4 regions of the Arthrobacter sp. 10N410 genome follow, and region 4 is predicted to be linked to each of the others. Evidence: riboswitches for the same ligand, from Rfam matches in the RefSeq annotation. Region 4 holds a riboswitch; each other region holds the start of a gene.
What was found. Region 4 has a riboswitch for thiamine pyrophosphate ahead of thiO (glycine oxidase ThiO). Riboswitches for the same ligand answer to the same signal wherever they lie in the genome.
Positions count from the first base shown of each region.

Region 1: it holds a riboswitch for thiamine pyrophosphate, as region 4 does, so the genes downstream of both, AC1DB8_RS00185 (ECF transporter S component) here and thiO (glycine oxidase ThiO) in region 4, are expected to answer to the same signal.
Region 2: it holds a riboswitch for thiamine pyrophosphate, as region 4 does, so the genes downstream of both, AC1DB8_RS05255 (bifunctional hydroxymethylpyrimidine kinase/phosphomethylpyrimidine kinase) here and thiO (glycine oxidase ThiO) in region 4, are expected to answer to the same signal.
Region 3: it holds a riboswitch for thiamine pyrophosphate, as region 4 does, so the genes downstream of both, thiC (phosphomethylpyrimidine synthase ThiC) here and thiO (glycine oxidase ThiO) in region 4, are expected to answer to the same signal.

Region 1 covers NZ_JBFTIP010000001.1:39,528-42,981, reverse strand. Annotated here, with positions in the region: gene AC1DB8_RS00190 (ABC transporter ATP-binding protein) at 1-834, opposite strand, end outside; gene AC1DB8_RS00185 (ECF transporter S component) at 848-1,480, opposite strand; TPP riboswitch at 1,550-1,693, opposite strand; gene AC1DB8_RS00180 (heme-degrading domain-containing protein) at 1,840-2,385, shown strand; gene AC1DB8_RS00175 (DUF4235 domain-containing protein) at 2,422-2,685, shown strand; gene mnhG (monovalent cation/H(+) antiporter subunit G) at 2,707-3,105, opposite strand; gene AC1DB8_RS00165 (MrpF/PhaF family protein) at 3,095-3,373, opposite strand; gene AC1DB8_RS00160 (Na+/H+ antiporter subunit E) at 3,370-3,454, opposite strand, start outside.
Region 2 covers NZ_JBFTIP010000002.1:155,906-159,359, reverse strand. Annotated here, with positions in the region: gene AC1DB8_RS05255 (bifunctional hydroxymethylpyrimidine kinase/phosphomethylpyrimidine kinase) at 1-1,552, opposite strand, end outside; TPP riboswitch at 1,602-1,699, opposite strand; gene AC1DB8_RS05250 (Rne/Rng family ribonuclease) at 1,837-3,454, opposite strand, start outside.
Region 3 covers NZ_JBFTIP010000002.1:69,657-73,110, forward strand. Annotated here, with positions in the region: gene thiC (phosphomethylpyrimidine synthase ThiC) at 1-1,216, opposite strand, end outside; TPP riboswitch at 1,185-1,292, opposite strand; gene AC1DB8_RS04805 (amidohydrolase family protein) at 1,387-2,487, shown strand; gene AC1DB8_RS04810 (VOC family protein) at 2,568-3,443, shown strand.
Region 4 covers NZ_JBFTIP010000001.1:777,840-781,293, reverse strand. Annotated here, with positions in the region: gene thiS (sulfur carrier protein ThiS) at 1-110, opposite strand, end outside; gene thiO (glycine oxidase ThiO) at 107-1,402, opposite strand; TPP riboswitch at 1,393-1,513, opposite strand; gene thiE (thiamine phosphate synthase) at 1,540-2,268, shown strand; gene AC1DB8_RS03725 (ferritin-like fold-containing protein) at 2,265-2,936, opposite strand; gene AC1DB8_RS03720 (RNB domain-containing ribonuclease) at 2,977-3,454, shown strand, end outside.

The DNA.
Region 1 (3,454 bases), 740 kb from region 4:
GCGGGCCCGGGTGGCGGGCACATGGCCCGGCACCCAGACGCCGGCGGAGATGAGCATGTCCCGCGCCTGCTCCAGGACCAGGTCCGGGGGCCCGTCCAGCAGCACGGCGGAGTCCGTGGCGGATCCGGGCTGCAGCACGACGATCCGGTCCACAAGGTCTTTCCAGACAGCAACCCGGTGCTCCACCACCACCAGGGTGGCCCCGGTCTTGTCCAGGCACCGTCCCACGGCGTCGCGGACCTCCAGGACACCGGCCGGGTCAAGGTTGGCGGTGGGCTCATCGAGGAGCAGCAGCCCGGGCCGCATCGCGAGGATCCCGGCGAGCGCCAGCCGTTGCTTCTGGCCTCCGGAGAGCGACGACGTCGGGTGATGCAGCGGCAGGCCGCCCAGCCCGACGTCGTCGAGCGCCTCCCCCACCCGCCGCCAGATGTCCGCCGGGGGCACCGAGAGGTTTTCGGCCCCGAAGGCCACGTCGTCGCCGAGCCGCGACAGCACCACCTGGGTCTCCGGGTCCTGCTGCATCAGCCCGGCCCGCCCGCGCCGGGCCCTGGGCGGGGCTCCGTCGATCAGCAGGCTGCCGGTCTCATCGGAGTCCTCGGCATCAGCGGAAGCAGCAGCGGACGCGGCTGCCGCAGTGCTGTCCCCCAGCACACCGGCCAGGGCGTGCAACAGCGTGGACTTGCCGGCGCCGGACGGGCCCAGCAACAGCACGCGCTCGCCCGGACGGATGTCCAGGTCCAGGCCGCTCACGGCGGGCCGGGCCCGGCCGGCGTGCCGCCAGCCCCAGCCGCGGGCGCTGACCGCGGCCGGGCGTACGTCGTCGACAGACCTCATGCGTGTGCGGGCATCAGGAGAAGACGGGTTCCGATGCCGCCTTGCGGGACCCGAACGAGGCCAGCACCCCGGTCTTGGCCAGGCCGCGGGTGGCGAGCCAGGACAGTCCCCCGGCAATCACCGCTCCGGAGATGGCGCAGAAGATGATGTAGGCGAGCTTGTCACCGGTTTCGTACGCGATGTTCCAGCCCCAGGGCAGGAAGGAGTCGTTCAGGCCGCAGAACAGGCCCGCACCGGCACCGGCCAGCAGGGACACCGGAAGGTTGAACTTCTTGTACAGGAACGCGGCAAAGATGAGTTCGGCGCCCAGGCCCTGCAGGATGCCGGAGATCAGCACGGTGGTGCCGTACTGCGAGCCCATGATCAGCTCGCCGGTGGCGGCCACCGCTTCGCAGAACAGCGCCGCCCCGGGCTTGCGGATAACGAGCATGCCCAGCACCGCCGGGATCATCCAGCCGCCGGCGTAGAGCCCGGTCAGCGGCGGGTAGACCGCGTTGAGCGGGACGGAAACAAGGTTGGAACCCTGGGACCAGGCCCAGAAAATCACACCGCCGGCAACAGCGATCAACGCGGCCACCACAATGTCGACCACGCGCCAGCTGTATTTGCCGGTGGTCAGTGTCTGCTTCGCAGAAATGTCAGTCATATCGTCCTCCTGAGGAACAGGAGGGGAGGGTGCTCCGGCGGCACCGCGGCCTTCGCCACGGGTGCCGGGCACCCTGAGAACTCGACTCCCTTGCGCCGGTACTAACCGGATCAGGTTCGAGGGTCTGCGGCTGTCCGCACTCTCAGCGCCCACCTACGGTTACCTTGGATTTCTCCAGTGATGCCCGACGGCGGCGCTCCCCTGTCGTATCTAAATCGCCCTTGTGGGCTGGCTCAGTTTACACCCGGCGGCACTCCCAAGTGACTCGCAGTCGTTGTCGTTTTGAGGGCTCATAACGGCAACAACTGCGAGTCAGTTGGGCTTGCGCGGCGGCGGCCACCTAACGGAAGCTGAGTCCCATGACCGACGCACCAGTGCCTTCCCCCGAGTACGACCCGGACTCCGCGGAACCACAGCCGCCGGGATCCCTGGCCGCGCTCATCGGCCGCATCCTGGCCGAAATCGACGAACTGCAGTTCCGGTCCTTCAGCAAGGACGACGCGCTGGACCTGGGCCTCCTCCTGGTCCAACTCGGCCGCCAGCGCTCCTACCCGATCGCCATCGACATCAGCAAGGGCGATCAGGTCCTCTTCCACGCCGCACTGGAGGGCGCCACCCCGGACAATGAGCGCTGGATCAAGGCCAAACAGCGCACCGCGGTGCGGTATGAAGTCCCGTCGCTGCTGGTGGGCCTGCGGGCGCGTGCTGCCGGTCAGAGGATCGAGGACAACGCCTGGTTCGACCAGCGGGAGTTTGCAGCCCACGGCGGCTCGTTCCCCATCTACCTGCGCGGAACCGGGGTGGTAGGCACCGTCACGGTGTCGGGGCTGCCGCAGAAGGACGACCACGAGCTGGTGGTCGAGGCACTGACCGAAATCCTCGGCCGCCCGGGGACGCTAGGCTAGGGGAAGCCCTGTTTCCTCCCGCAAGGAGTACGAAGTATGAACATCTTCATCAAACTGCTTGGCACCGGCGTCAGCCTCCTCGCCGGCTTCGTCGGCACCAAGGTAGTCGACACCGTCTGGGAAAAGACCACCGGCAACAAACCGCCCAAGGGCCACGACGACGACGTCCCCACCACCCTGCGCCAGGCCCTGACCTTCGCCCTCATTTCGGCCTCGGTCAGCGCCATCATCCAGGTCCTCGCCAACCGCGGCACGCAGCGGGCGATCACCCGCTTCGCCAAGACCCAGGACCTGGTCTAAGCCATATCGCCGCCGGCGGCGTTACTCGTCGTCGTCGTCCGTGAATCCGCGCTTGCCGGCCGCCTGCTGCACCACGGCTTCCAGCTCGTCGGCGCTCAGCAGCTCGGGGTGCAGGTGCTTGGTGCGGTAGCCGGCGCGGCCAACCATGTGGGCGGAGACCGGCACTGTGAGCAGCTGGAAGATCCACGCGACCACCAGCACCGGCCACACCCACCAGGTGCGCAGCTGCAGCCCCACGGCGCAGAGCAGCAGGAAAAGCCCCAGCACCTGCGGCTTGGTCGCGGCGTGCATCCGGCTCATGAGGTCGGGGAACCGCAGCAGGCCGATGGCCGCGCCGAGGGACATCAGCGCCCCGACCACCATGAACACAGCCGAGACGGTGTCGATTACGGCGTCGGCGGAAATCGTGTCAGGACTCATTGGGCTGCTTCCTCCGGTCGGCCACGAATCGGGCCACCGTCACCGAACCGACAAAGCCGATGATCGAGATGGACACCAGCAGCATCAGGTTGTTCAGGTGCCGGTTCACGGCCATGTCGATGCACAGCGCCGCGCCTAGGATGGCCAGCAGCACGTCGGCGGCCAGCACCCGGTCCAGCAGCGAGGGCCCCCGCGCGATGCGGATGATCGCGCCGGCCGCGGCGAGCGACAGCACGACCGCGGTAATGGTCAAAACCAGCGGCATCATGCCCCGGCCTCCTGCTTCAGTGCGGACAGTTCGGCCCTGGTGCCCATGATCCGGATCAGCCCGGCCTCGGTGTCGCGGACC
Region 2 (3,454 bases), on a different contig from region 4:
ACTCCACCTCGTAGCGGGAGGACTGCCTGAACGCCACCGCCATGGCGCTGCGTTCCGCCTCGGAGCCTTTACGGGCCGCCGCGTCCGTGTACCTGATCGCCTGCCGCGTCGCCTCCGCGAAGGCCTCGTCCGCATAGGTGCGCAGCCACTCCGCGTAGGGATGCGTTGCCGGTGCGCCGGCAGCGAGGAACTCGCGATGCAGCGTGGCGCCGACCTCCGCGTAGAGCCAGAAGCACGGCAGCGCCGCGGCCACGAGCACGCCGTAGCTGCCGGCGAGCGATGCCGCGTGCAGATGGTCCACGTACGCCTTGGTCACCGGTCCCAGCTGGGTCTCGACGGCGCGGCCGGCCAGCCAGTTCCGGTGCAGTTCGGATTCGACTTCGAGGCACTGCTGCGCCGAGCGGGACCAGAAGAGTTGTTCGGCTTCCGACGGCGCCAGGGCCGCCGCGCGGGACAGCACCCGGGAGTAGCCGTTGAGGTACAGGGCGTCCTGGCCGAGGTAGTAGGCGAACTCGGGTTCCGGCAAGGTACCGTCCGCGAGCCCCCGAATGAAGTCCAGGCCGTAGATCGCGTCCAGCCCGTCCGCCGCGTGCCCTGCCAGCAGCGCGGCGAACTCGCCCTCGGCAGGAAGCTGGGGTGCCGCAGCGTGCTGCAGGTGGTGGAAGTGGTGCACGGGTCCGTTGCCGGATCCGACCTCCAGGCGGCCGGCATCCCGCAACGCACCCAGCAGCCACGGCTTGACCTCCCGCAGCGCTGCCTCCCAGTCCCCCGTCCTGGCCTGGACCGTGGCCAGCGCCGAGGACAAGGAGCAGCCGGTGCCGTGGCTGTTGCGGGTGTCGATCCGCTCGCCGGGCACCACCACCGTCTCCTGGCCGAGCACTCCCCCGGTGTTGACGAGCGCGTCCGGGCAACCGCCGTCGTTCTGGGCGCAGTCGCTCTGGGCTCCGCCGGCCGGGGCTCCGCCGGCCGGCAGGTGGCCTCCCTTGACCAGCACCGTGGTGCCGGCCAGGGCCGCGAGCCGCTTGCCCTGTTCCAGCGCGCTGGCCCAGTCCGCGGCGGGCGGTTCGCCCAGCAGCATGGCCAGCTCGGCCAGGTTCGGGGTGATGAGGTCCGCCAGTGGCAAGAGGGCCCGCAGCGCGGTCTCGGCCGATTCCTGGAGCAACCGGTCGCCACTCGTGGCCACCATCACCGGGTCCAGGACCACGACGCCGGGGCGCACCTTTTCGAGCCAGGCCCGGACGGCGTCGATCACCGAGTCGTCGCCGAGCATACCGATCTTGACGGCGTCGATGGTGATGTCGTCGCTGATGGCCTCCAGCTGGGCGGTCAGGAACGCTGCCGGCGGTACATGCACCGACCGGACGCCCTGGGTGTTCTGGGCGGTCAGTGCCGTGATGGCAGCCATCCCGTAGCCGCCGTTCGCGGCAATGCTCTTCAGGTCGGCCTGGATGCCGGCGCCGCCGGAGGGGTCCGAGCCCGCGATGGCCAGCACCCGCGGAATCCGCGGCGGCGTTGAGGCCCCGCCGTCGGGCTCCGGGAAGACGGACTGCAGGAAGGCTGACGTTCGGCTAGATGCAGGCTGCGTCGATGCAGGCTGGGTTGTTGAAGACAAGAGACATCCCTTCGCCGGTGCTAACCGGACAGGTTCAACGGGTCTGGATCTCAGCCGGCTCGATGCGCGGCACCCCGTGTCAGTCCCCCAGCCTAGCGTTCCTCGCCGGCAACCCCGCTAAATTTCAGCCTGTCCCCTTAACGCCCTCGCGGGTTCCGTCCGGGGTCGACGTGATGTTACGTCGATCCCGGACGGAACCCGCGAGTGGTGGTGCCTGCTGGGTCCTAGAGCTCCGACGCCGGGACGCCGACGCCGAGGATGATCGGCTCGTTGGCGGCGGGCTTGGCGGCCACCTTTGCCGGCTCCGGGGCCTTGGCCTCATGGACTGAGACGGCCTCAACCGACGGAGCGGTCTCGCGCTGCTGCACGGACGTCTCGTTGGCGGCGCCCTGGGCTCGGCTGGCGCTCCGGTTCCGGCGCACCCGTCGGGGTCCGGTGGTGTCCGGGGCCTGGGCCGCAGGGGCCTTGCGGGCTTCCTGGCGTACCGGGGCCTGGGCCGCAGGAGCCTTGCCGGCTTCCTGGCGGGCCGGCGCCTGGGCCGCAGGGGCCTTCGCAGCTTCCTGGCGGGCCGGGGCCTGGGCCTCGGCGGTACGTACACTCGGCGGCTGGATCCGCGCCGTCCTGGCGCGGCCGCGGCCCCGGGTGGCGCGGGACGGCGCTGCAGCTGCAGGCGCAGCGTGCTCCGCAGCGTGCTCCGCCGCGTGCTCGGCCGTGGGAACCTCGGCTGCGGGCGACTCGGCAACCGGAGCCGCGGCGGCTGGCTTGCCGGTCTCGGCGTCGCCCAGGTGGGCGAACGCTTCGGTCAGCAGGTCCAGGGTCAGCGCGGGCTGCGGGGTTTCCTCGGCGTGCTCGACGAAGGGCAAGGCAACCTGTTCGCCGCCGAAGGTCAGCACGGCCGCGGGACGACCCGCTGCCTCCTCCGACGAAGCGAGTTCCACGGCGGCGTCGAGCGCGGCCTGGCGGGTTTCGGCGTCGGGAGCTGCTGTCGCTTCACCGTCGTGCAGGTGGGCAGCGTGCGCCGCGGCGGCGATGTTGGCCAGCGCGGCGCGCGTCGCCTCTGCCTTGGCGTGGCGCTCCGCCTCGGTGGGCTCGGCGTGCACGGCGACGGGTGCGGACGGCATGGCTTCGCCGCCCTGGCCGCCCTTGCCGCGGCGACGCTTGCGCTCACTGCGTGCGGCGGGCTGGTGCTCGGTCCGCGGGACGTGGTGTTCTGCGGCGACGGTGTTGGCACGGCGGTGTTCCACGGGCTCGTCGTGGGTGACGATGCCGCGGCCGGCGCAGGCCTCGCACTGTTCGCCGAAGACTTCGAGCAGCCCGGTGCCCATCCGCTTGCGGGTCATCTGCACGAGGCCCAGCGAGGTCACCTCGGCAACCTGGTGCTTGGTCCGGTCCCGGCCTAGGCACTCCACCATGCGTCGCAGCACGAGGTCGCGGTTGGATTCCAGCACCATGTCGATGAAGTCGATCACGATGATGCCGCCGATGTCACGCAGCCTCAGCTGCCGGACGACTTCCTCGGCCGCTTCGAGGTTGTTCTTGGTGACGGTTTCCTCGAGGTTGCCGCCGCTGCCGGTGAACTTGCCGGTGTTGACGTCCACCACGGTCATGGCTTCGGTGCGGTCGATCACGAGCGAGCCGCCGGAGGGCAGGAAGACCTTGCGGTCCAGTGCTTTGTGGATCTGCTCGTCGATGCGCCACGCAGCGAAGATGTCTGTGTCCTTGGTCCACTTCTCAAGCCGGCCCACCAGGTCCGGTGCCACGTAGGTGACGTAGGCCTCGATGGTGTCCCAGGCTTCCTCGCCGGAGACGATCAGCTTGGAGAAGTCCTCGTTGAAAACGTCG
Region 3 (3,454 bases), on a different contig from region 4:
CGTGTCCCGGGCCCTCCACCATGACCTGGACATCGAAGTCCCAGGCCCGTTGCGTGAGCTCCGCCAGGGTGTCCAGTTCGGCGAACTGGGCAGCGTCGTTGGCGTCCGCCGTCGACCCCGGCCGCAGGCCGTCGCCGAGTGAGAAGGCGACGTCGTAGCGGGCGAAAATTTCGCACAACTCGTCGAAATGCGTGTAGAGAAAGTTCTCCTGGTGGTGTGCAAGGCACCACCCAGCCATGATGGAACCTCCGCGGGACACGATGCCGGTGACCCGGTTGGCGGTCAACGGGACGTACCGCAGCAGCACCCCGGCGTGGATCGTCATGTAGTCGACGCCCTGCTCGCACTGTTCGATCACCGTGTCACGGAAAATCTCCCAGGTCAGGGCGTTTGCTTCGCCGTTCACCTTCTCCAGTGCCTGATAGATCGGGACGGTGCCGATGGGGACGGGCGAGTTGCGGATGATCCATTCGCGGGTCGTATGGATGTCGTCCCCGGTCGAAAGGTCCATCACCGTGTCCGCCCCCCATTGCGTGGCCCATTGGAGCTTGTCGACCTCCTCGGCGATGGAACTGCTTACCGCGGAGTTGCCGATGTTCGCGTTGATCTTCACCAGGAACGCCTTCCCGATGATCATCGGCTCGGACTCCGGGTGGTTGATGTTGCTTGGGATGATGGCCCGGCCGGCGGCGACTTCGCCGCGGACAAGCTCGACGTCGCAGTTCTCCCGCAGCGCGACGAAACGCATCTCCGGTGTCACGATGCCGTGCCGCGCATAATGCATCTGGGTAACCGTTCGGCCTTCGACGGCGCGACGCGGCTCGGGCGGTGCGCCCCGCCATTCAGCCGAGGCGGCGCCGCGCCTGACCGCGGACTTGCCGTCGTCGAGCAGAGTGCGTTCCCGGCCGCTGTACGGCTCCGTGTCCGCGCGCCCGGCGATCCAGTCACGGCGGAAAGCGGCGAGTCCCACCACCGGGTCGCTGCCCGGGCCCGCGGTGCGGAAGACCCGGAACGGAGGATTCCCGACGCCGCCAGGGGACGGTGCCAGGGCGATTTCGGTTACCGGGACGCGGATCCCGCCGTCCTCGACGTACGCGAGGGCATGCGACTTCAGGGACTGCTTCACGGTAGCTGCTGCGGCGCTGTTCCCATTCTGGGCAGGGCTCTGCTGTGGATTTGTTGCGCTCAAAGAGATACTCACTTCCTTCGCCGGCATTACCCGGACAGGTTCAACGGTCGCAGGCTGCGTCAGCCCGATCTCAGCCCCTGCAAGGGCACCCGTGTGGTCGTAGACGAAGCTACCACAGCCCGACGGGAAGCCGTCGAGGGGCTGGGGGGCTGGGCGGGCTTGGCCCGCGGATCGCGATGCGGATTAGGCTTTAGGCCATGAGCGGCATCATCGAGTTCAGCTGCCCGGTCCTCACCGGAGCCGACCAAGAGCGGCGCGGGCTGTGGGCCGTGGACGGCCGCCTGACCTTCCGGCGCCCCGCGGCCGCGCCGGACCTGGTCCTGGACGGTTGGGTGATCCCCGGGCTGGTCGATGCGCACTGCCATATCGGGCTCGGACCCGGCGGGGATGTTCCCGAGGACGTTGCCGAGCGGCAGGCCCTGACCGATCGCGACGCCGGTACCCTGCTGGTCCGCGACGCCGGCGCCGTTCATGACACCCGCTGGATCCAGCAACGGCGCGAGCTGCCACGCATTCTCCGCGCCGGGCGGCACATCGCCAGGACGCGGCGGTACCTGCGGGGCTTCGCCGTCGAGGTGGAACCCGAGGACCTCGTGGAGGCCGTACGCAAGCAGGCCCGCGCGGGGGACGGCTGGGTCAAGCTGGTGGGGGACTGGATCGACCGCGACGCCGGCGACCTCGCTGCGAGTTTCCCGGCCCGGAGCGTCAGGGACGCGGTCCGGGCCGCCCACGACGAAGGCGCCCGCGTCACGGCGCACTGCTTCGCGGAGGACACCCTCGATGACATGCTCGACGCCGGCATCGACTGCATCGAACACGGAACCGGGCTGCTTCCCCGGCACTTGCCGCGCTTCGTCGAACAGGGTGTCCCGATTGTCCCCACCCTAATCAACATCGCCACTTTCCCGGACATCGCGGCCCAGGCCAAGGCAAAGTTCCCCCGCTACGCGGCGCACATGCTGGGGCTCTGGGAACGCCGCGCCGAACGGATCCTCGAGGCGTATGAGGCCGGGGTCGCCATCTACGCCGGGACGGACGCGGGGAGTGTGATCAAGCACGGGCGCATCGTCGACGAACTTGAGGCCCTGCACGGCGCCGGGCTCCCCGCCGGCGCCGCCCTCGACGCAGGGGCCTGGGCCGCCCGCGACTGGCTCGGAGCCGACGCGATCACAGAAGGTGCCAGTGCCGACGTCCTGGTCTGCGCCGAGGATCCGCGCGGGAATCTCGGCACCCTGCGCGAGCTCAGGGGCATCGTGCTCCGCGGCGAACTGGTACAGGGGAGCATCCCCGGCCATTAGGAATAAATTGAAGCTTCAAGTAATTTAACTCTACGAGGGTCGCCGAAGGTCGGGGGCCACAGAACCACCGGAGCGTTTCAATGACCGTAGAAGCCAGCACCCAGGATCTCCTTCCTGCCGAACTCACCATGGGCACCGTGATGCTCAAGGTCGGCGACATGAAGCTGATGACGGACTACTACCAGCGCGCCCTCGGCCTCGACATCGTTGCCGAGCAGGACGGCGGGCTCTACCTCGGACGCAAGCTCAAGCCGCTGGTCCACCTGGCACCGGCACCCGGGCTGAACCTGCCCTCCCGCGGCGAAGCCGGCCTCTTCCACACCGCCCTTCTCTTTGAGGACCAGCCCTCGCTGGCCGCCACCGTCGCGTCCGCCGCGCAGTATGAGCCGCAATCCTTCACCGGCAGCGCCGACCACCTTGTCAGCGAGGCCTTCTACTTCAATGACCCGGAGGGCAACGGTATCGAGCTCTACTGGGACCGCCCCCGCGAAGCCTGGTCCTGGGACGGCAAGAACGTCGTGATGGACAGCCTGGCCCTGCCGCCGCAGCGCTACCTCGAGCAGCACCTCACCGAGGCGTCGCTCGCCGGGCAGCGCGAGGCCGACGCCGGCGTCGGGCACGTCCACCTGCAGGTCGGCGACGTGCAGTCCGCGCACGACTTCTACGTCGGCACCCTCGGCTTTGAGAAGACCGCGGGCTGGCACGGCCAGGCGCTCTTCGTCTCAGCCGGCGGCTACCACCACCACATGGCCATGAACGTTTGGAACAGCCGCGGCGCCGGCCCCCGCCGTGACACCCTCGGCCTCGGCGAAGTGCTGGTTGAAGTACCGTCCGGCGACGACGTTGGCGCCCTCGCCGACCGCCTCAAGACCGCGGGCGTCCAGTCGCACCACACCGGAGCCGAGCTGCGCTTCGAGGATCCGTGGCGCAACAGCATCCGCGTCGCCGTCCGCTGATCATCCGGACA
Region 4 (3,454 bases):
GTGGCCCGGCCGTCGGCGGCCAGCGTCCGGCCGGTCACCCCGCTGACCAAGGCGCTGATAGTGGCGCCGTCGGCGAGGGCGTGCTGCGCTCCGTTGAGCCTGATATTCATGCTGTCGTCCTGTCTTTCGCTGGAGCGTCCGCGGGTGAAGCGTCCCGCTCGGATGAGCCGGGGGCTGGAGAAACCGGGCGGCGGCTGGAGAAGCGGTCCGGGCGGAAGCCCTCCCAGCGCCGGTCCGGCTCTCCGTCCAGCAACGCCCGGCAAATGGCGGCGGCCGCCGGGGTGAGCAGGACCCCGTGCCGGAAGAACCCGGTGGCAACGATGAGTCCCTCGACGTCCTGTCCGGATCCGGCGCTGGCCACGCGCCCCAGGAGCGGGGCGTTGTCCGGGGTCCCGGGCCGTGCCCGCGCCGTGGCCTCGAGCAGTTCCAGCTCGGCAACGGCCGGGACCAGCTGCTGGGCATCGCGCAGAAGCTGGTACACGCCGCCGGCAGAGACGGCGCCAGCCTCGGAGGGCGCATCCTCCCGCTGGGTTGCGCCGATCACGACCGTGCCGTCCTCCCGCGGGACGATGTAGACCGGAACCCCGCGGACCAGGCCCCGCACGGTCGAGCGCAGCAGTGGCCGGAGCCGTGCCGGGACCCGGAGCCGCAGGATGTCCCCGTAAACCGGACGCAGCGGCAGGGACAATCCCCCGGGCAGGCCCTGCAGTTCCGCCGCGGCCAGACCGTTGGCTACGACCGTCTCGCCGGCGCGGAGCTCTCCGCCGCCCTCGAAACGGATGCCGGCGACGCGGCCGCCGCGCCAGAGCAGCCCGGCCGCGCGGCGGGGCACGGCCGTGAACCGGCTGTCGGCAGCCAGCAGTGAACCGATCCTGGCCAGCAACCGGCGCGGATCCACCTGGTGGTCGGCCGGGATGTCGAAGGCGCAGGAGATACCGGGGCTGAGCAACGGTTCGCGGCTGCGTGCTTCACGGACGGTCAGCGGCTCCACGGCCAGGCCGCAGGCCTGCTGCGCGGCCCGCAGGTCGGCGAGCGCCCGGCGGTCGGCCGCGTCCGCGCCGACGGCGAGGGTCGGCGTCGTGAGATATCCAGTGCCGCCGCCGTCAGTGCTGCCGCCGGCCAGGCCGGCGGCGAACTCCGGCCACAGCCCTGAGGCTTCCAGCATCAGGGCCAGGAGCTCCTCCTCCTGGTAGTGGAGTTCACTCACGGGCGCCAGCATGCCGGCGGCAGCCCAGCTGGCGCCGGTGCCGGGGGCGTCGTCGACCAGCGCGACGGTACGGCCCGAACGGCGGGCCTCCCAGGCGATGCCGTGGCCGATCACTCCCCCGCCGATCACGATGACGTCGTAATAATCCGAGGATGGGCCCGGTGGTGTGGCGGGTGGTGCGACGGATACGTCCATGGGTTCCTTCCCTACGCCGGTACTAGCCGGATCAGGTCAAGCGGTCGGCTCTGACGCCCTCTCAGCCCGTCGGACGTCTGGCGGCCCGCGCGGGCTCCCGCGGTATGCGCCCAGTTTAGAGGAACTAGGCTTGGGGCATGAGCCAGGATGTCCACACCACCGCCCGCCTGTACCTGTGCACCGATGCCCGGAAGGAGCGCGGTGACTTCGAGGACTTCGTTGACGCCGCCTTTTCCGGCGGCGTCGACATCATCCAGTTGCGGGACAAGTCGCTGGAGGCGGCCGAGGAGCTTGAGCTGCTGGAGGTCCTGCACTCCGTGGCGCGGCGGCACGGCCGGCTCTGGGCGGTAAACGACCGTGCCGACCTGGCCTCACTGGCAGGGGCGCCGGTGTTCCACATTGGGCAAAAGGACATCCCGTTCGCCGCGGCACGGGATTTCCTGGGCAAGGGCACCGTGATCGGCATGTCCACGCACACGCCGGAACAGGTGGATGCGGCCATCGCGGCGTCCCCGGGCCGGGGCGGGCTGGACTACTTCTGCGTGGGCCCGGTCTGGGCCACCCCCACCAAGCCGGGCCGCGCCGCCGTCGGGCTGGACCTGGTGCGCTACGCCGCCGCGGCGATCGGCCGGGCCGAGGCCGCCGACGTCGGGAAAGTCGCCGGGGTGGTGCCGTGGTTCGCGATCGGCGGCATCGACCTGGGCAACGTGGCCCAGGTGGTCGACGCCGGAGCCAGAAGGATTGTGGTGGTCCGGGCGATTACCGAGGCCGCTGATCCTGCCGGGGCCGCGCGTGCCCTGCTCGCCGCGCTCGACGCCGGGGCGGACGCCGACGCCGACGTCCACAGCGGCGCCGCGGACAACTAGCCGGCTAGTCCCAGCTCTGACATCCGACGGGAATGGGCGGCGGCAAGCTCGGCGGTCAGGGCGCGGGCGAGTTCACCGGCCCGGTCCTCGTCCGTGCCGGTCAGGCCGCCGAGGAAGGCGTGCTCCACGCTGACCCGCTGGGCCTGGGTAAGCGCTTCGCCGAGCAACCGCCGAGCCCACAGGGCCAGCCGGGACGCCAGCCGCGGATCGTCGGCGAGCGCGGCCTTGAGCCGGTCCCGCAGCACCACCGTCGCGTCCCCGGCCGCCTGGACCAGTTCGATCAGCCCGGCCGTCCCGGCGTCGACATAGCCCGAAATGGACCGGTAAAAGTCCGCGGAGACCGTGTCGATCACGTAGGCCTTCATGAGCGACTCGTGCCAGTCGGCGGGGCGGGTGCGCTCATGGAAGTGGTCCACCGAAGGCTGGAACGGCAGCATGGCCTCCTCCGCGTCAATGCCCATCTCCGCCAGCTTCGCGCAGACCAGTTCAAAATGCTGGAACTCGATGACGGCGAGGCCGCCCAGCACCGCCCGGTCGTGCAGGGTGGGCGAATACCGGGCGTCGGAGGAGAGCCGTTCGAAGGCCGAGAGCTCCCCGTAGGCCATCACGCCCAGCAGGTCCCGGAGGAAACGGTTGTAGCGGGCGGGCTCGGCCGGGGAGGTGCTCATGCTTCAAGACTAGTAGCGGAAATCGGGCTAACCTGATTCCGTGTCTCATCATCGCCTGACTCCGAGCGTCCGCCAGCAGAAGAACCAGCTTGCCCAGGCGCTCAACGCACTGCGCACCGTCCTGGAGCTGCCCGGGCCGTTTCCGGAAGCCGTGCTCCGGGACGCCGAGGCGGCCGTCGCCTCCCACGAGCTGCCGGAACTGGATTTGACTCACGTGGAGTTCGTGACCATCGACCCGGCGTCCTCGACGGACCTGGACCAGGCCTTGTTCATTGACCGCGCCGGCGACGGGTACAGGGTTTTCTACGCGATCGCCGACGTCCCGTCCTTCGTCGCCCCCGGCGGCGCGCTCGACGCCGAGACCCGGCGCCGCGGCCAGACGTTCTACACTCCGGACGGCCGCATCCCCCTGCACCCCGAGGTCATCAGCGAAGCGGCCGGCAGCCTGCTGGCGGGCCAGCTCTGCGCGGCCTTCGTCTGGGAGTTCGAGCTCGACGCCGCTGCCGAGGTCTCCTCCG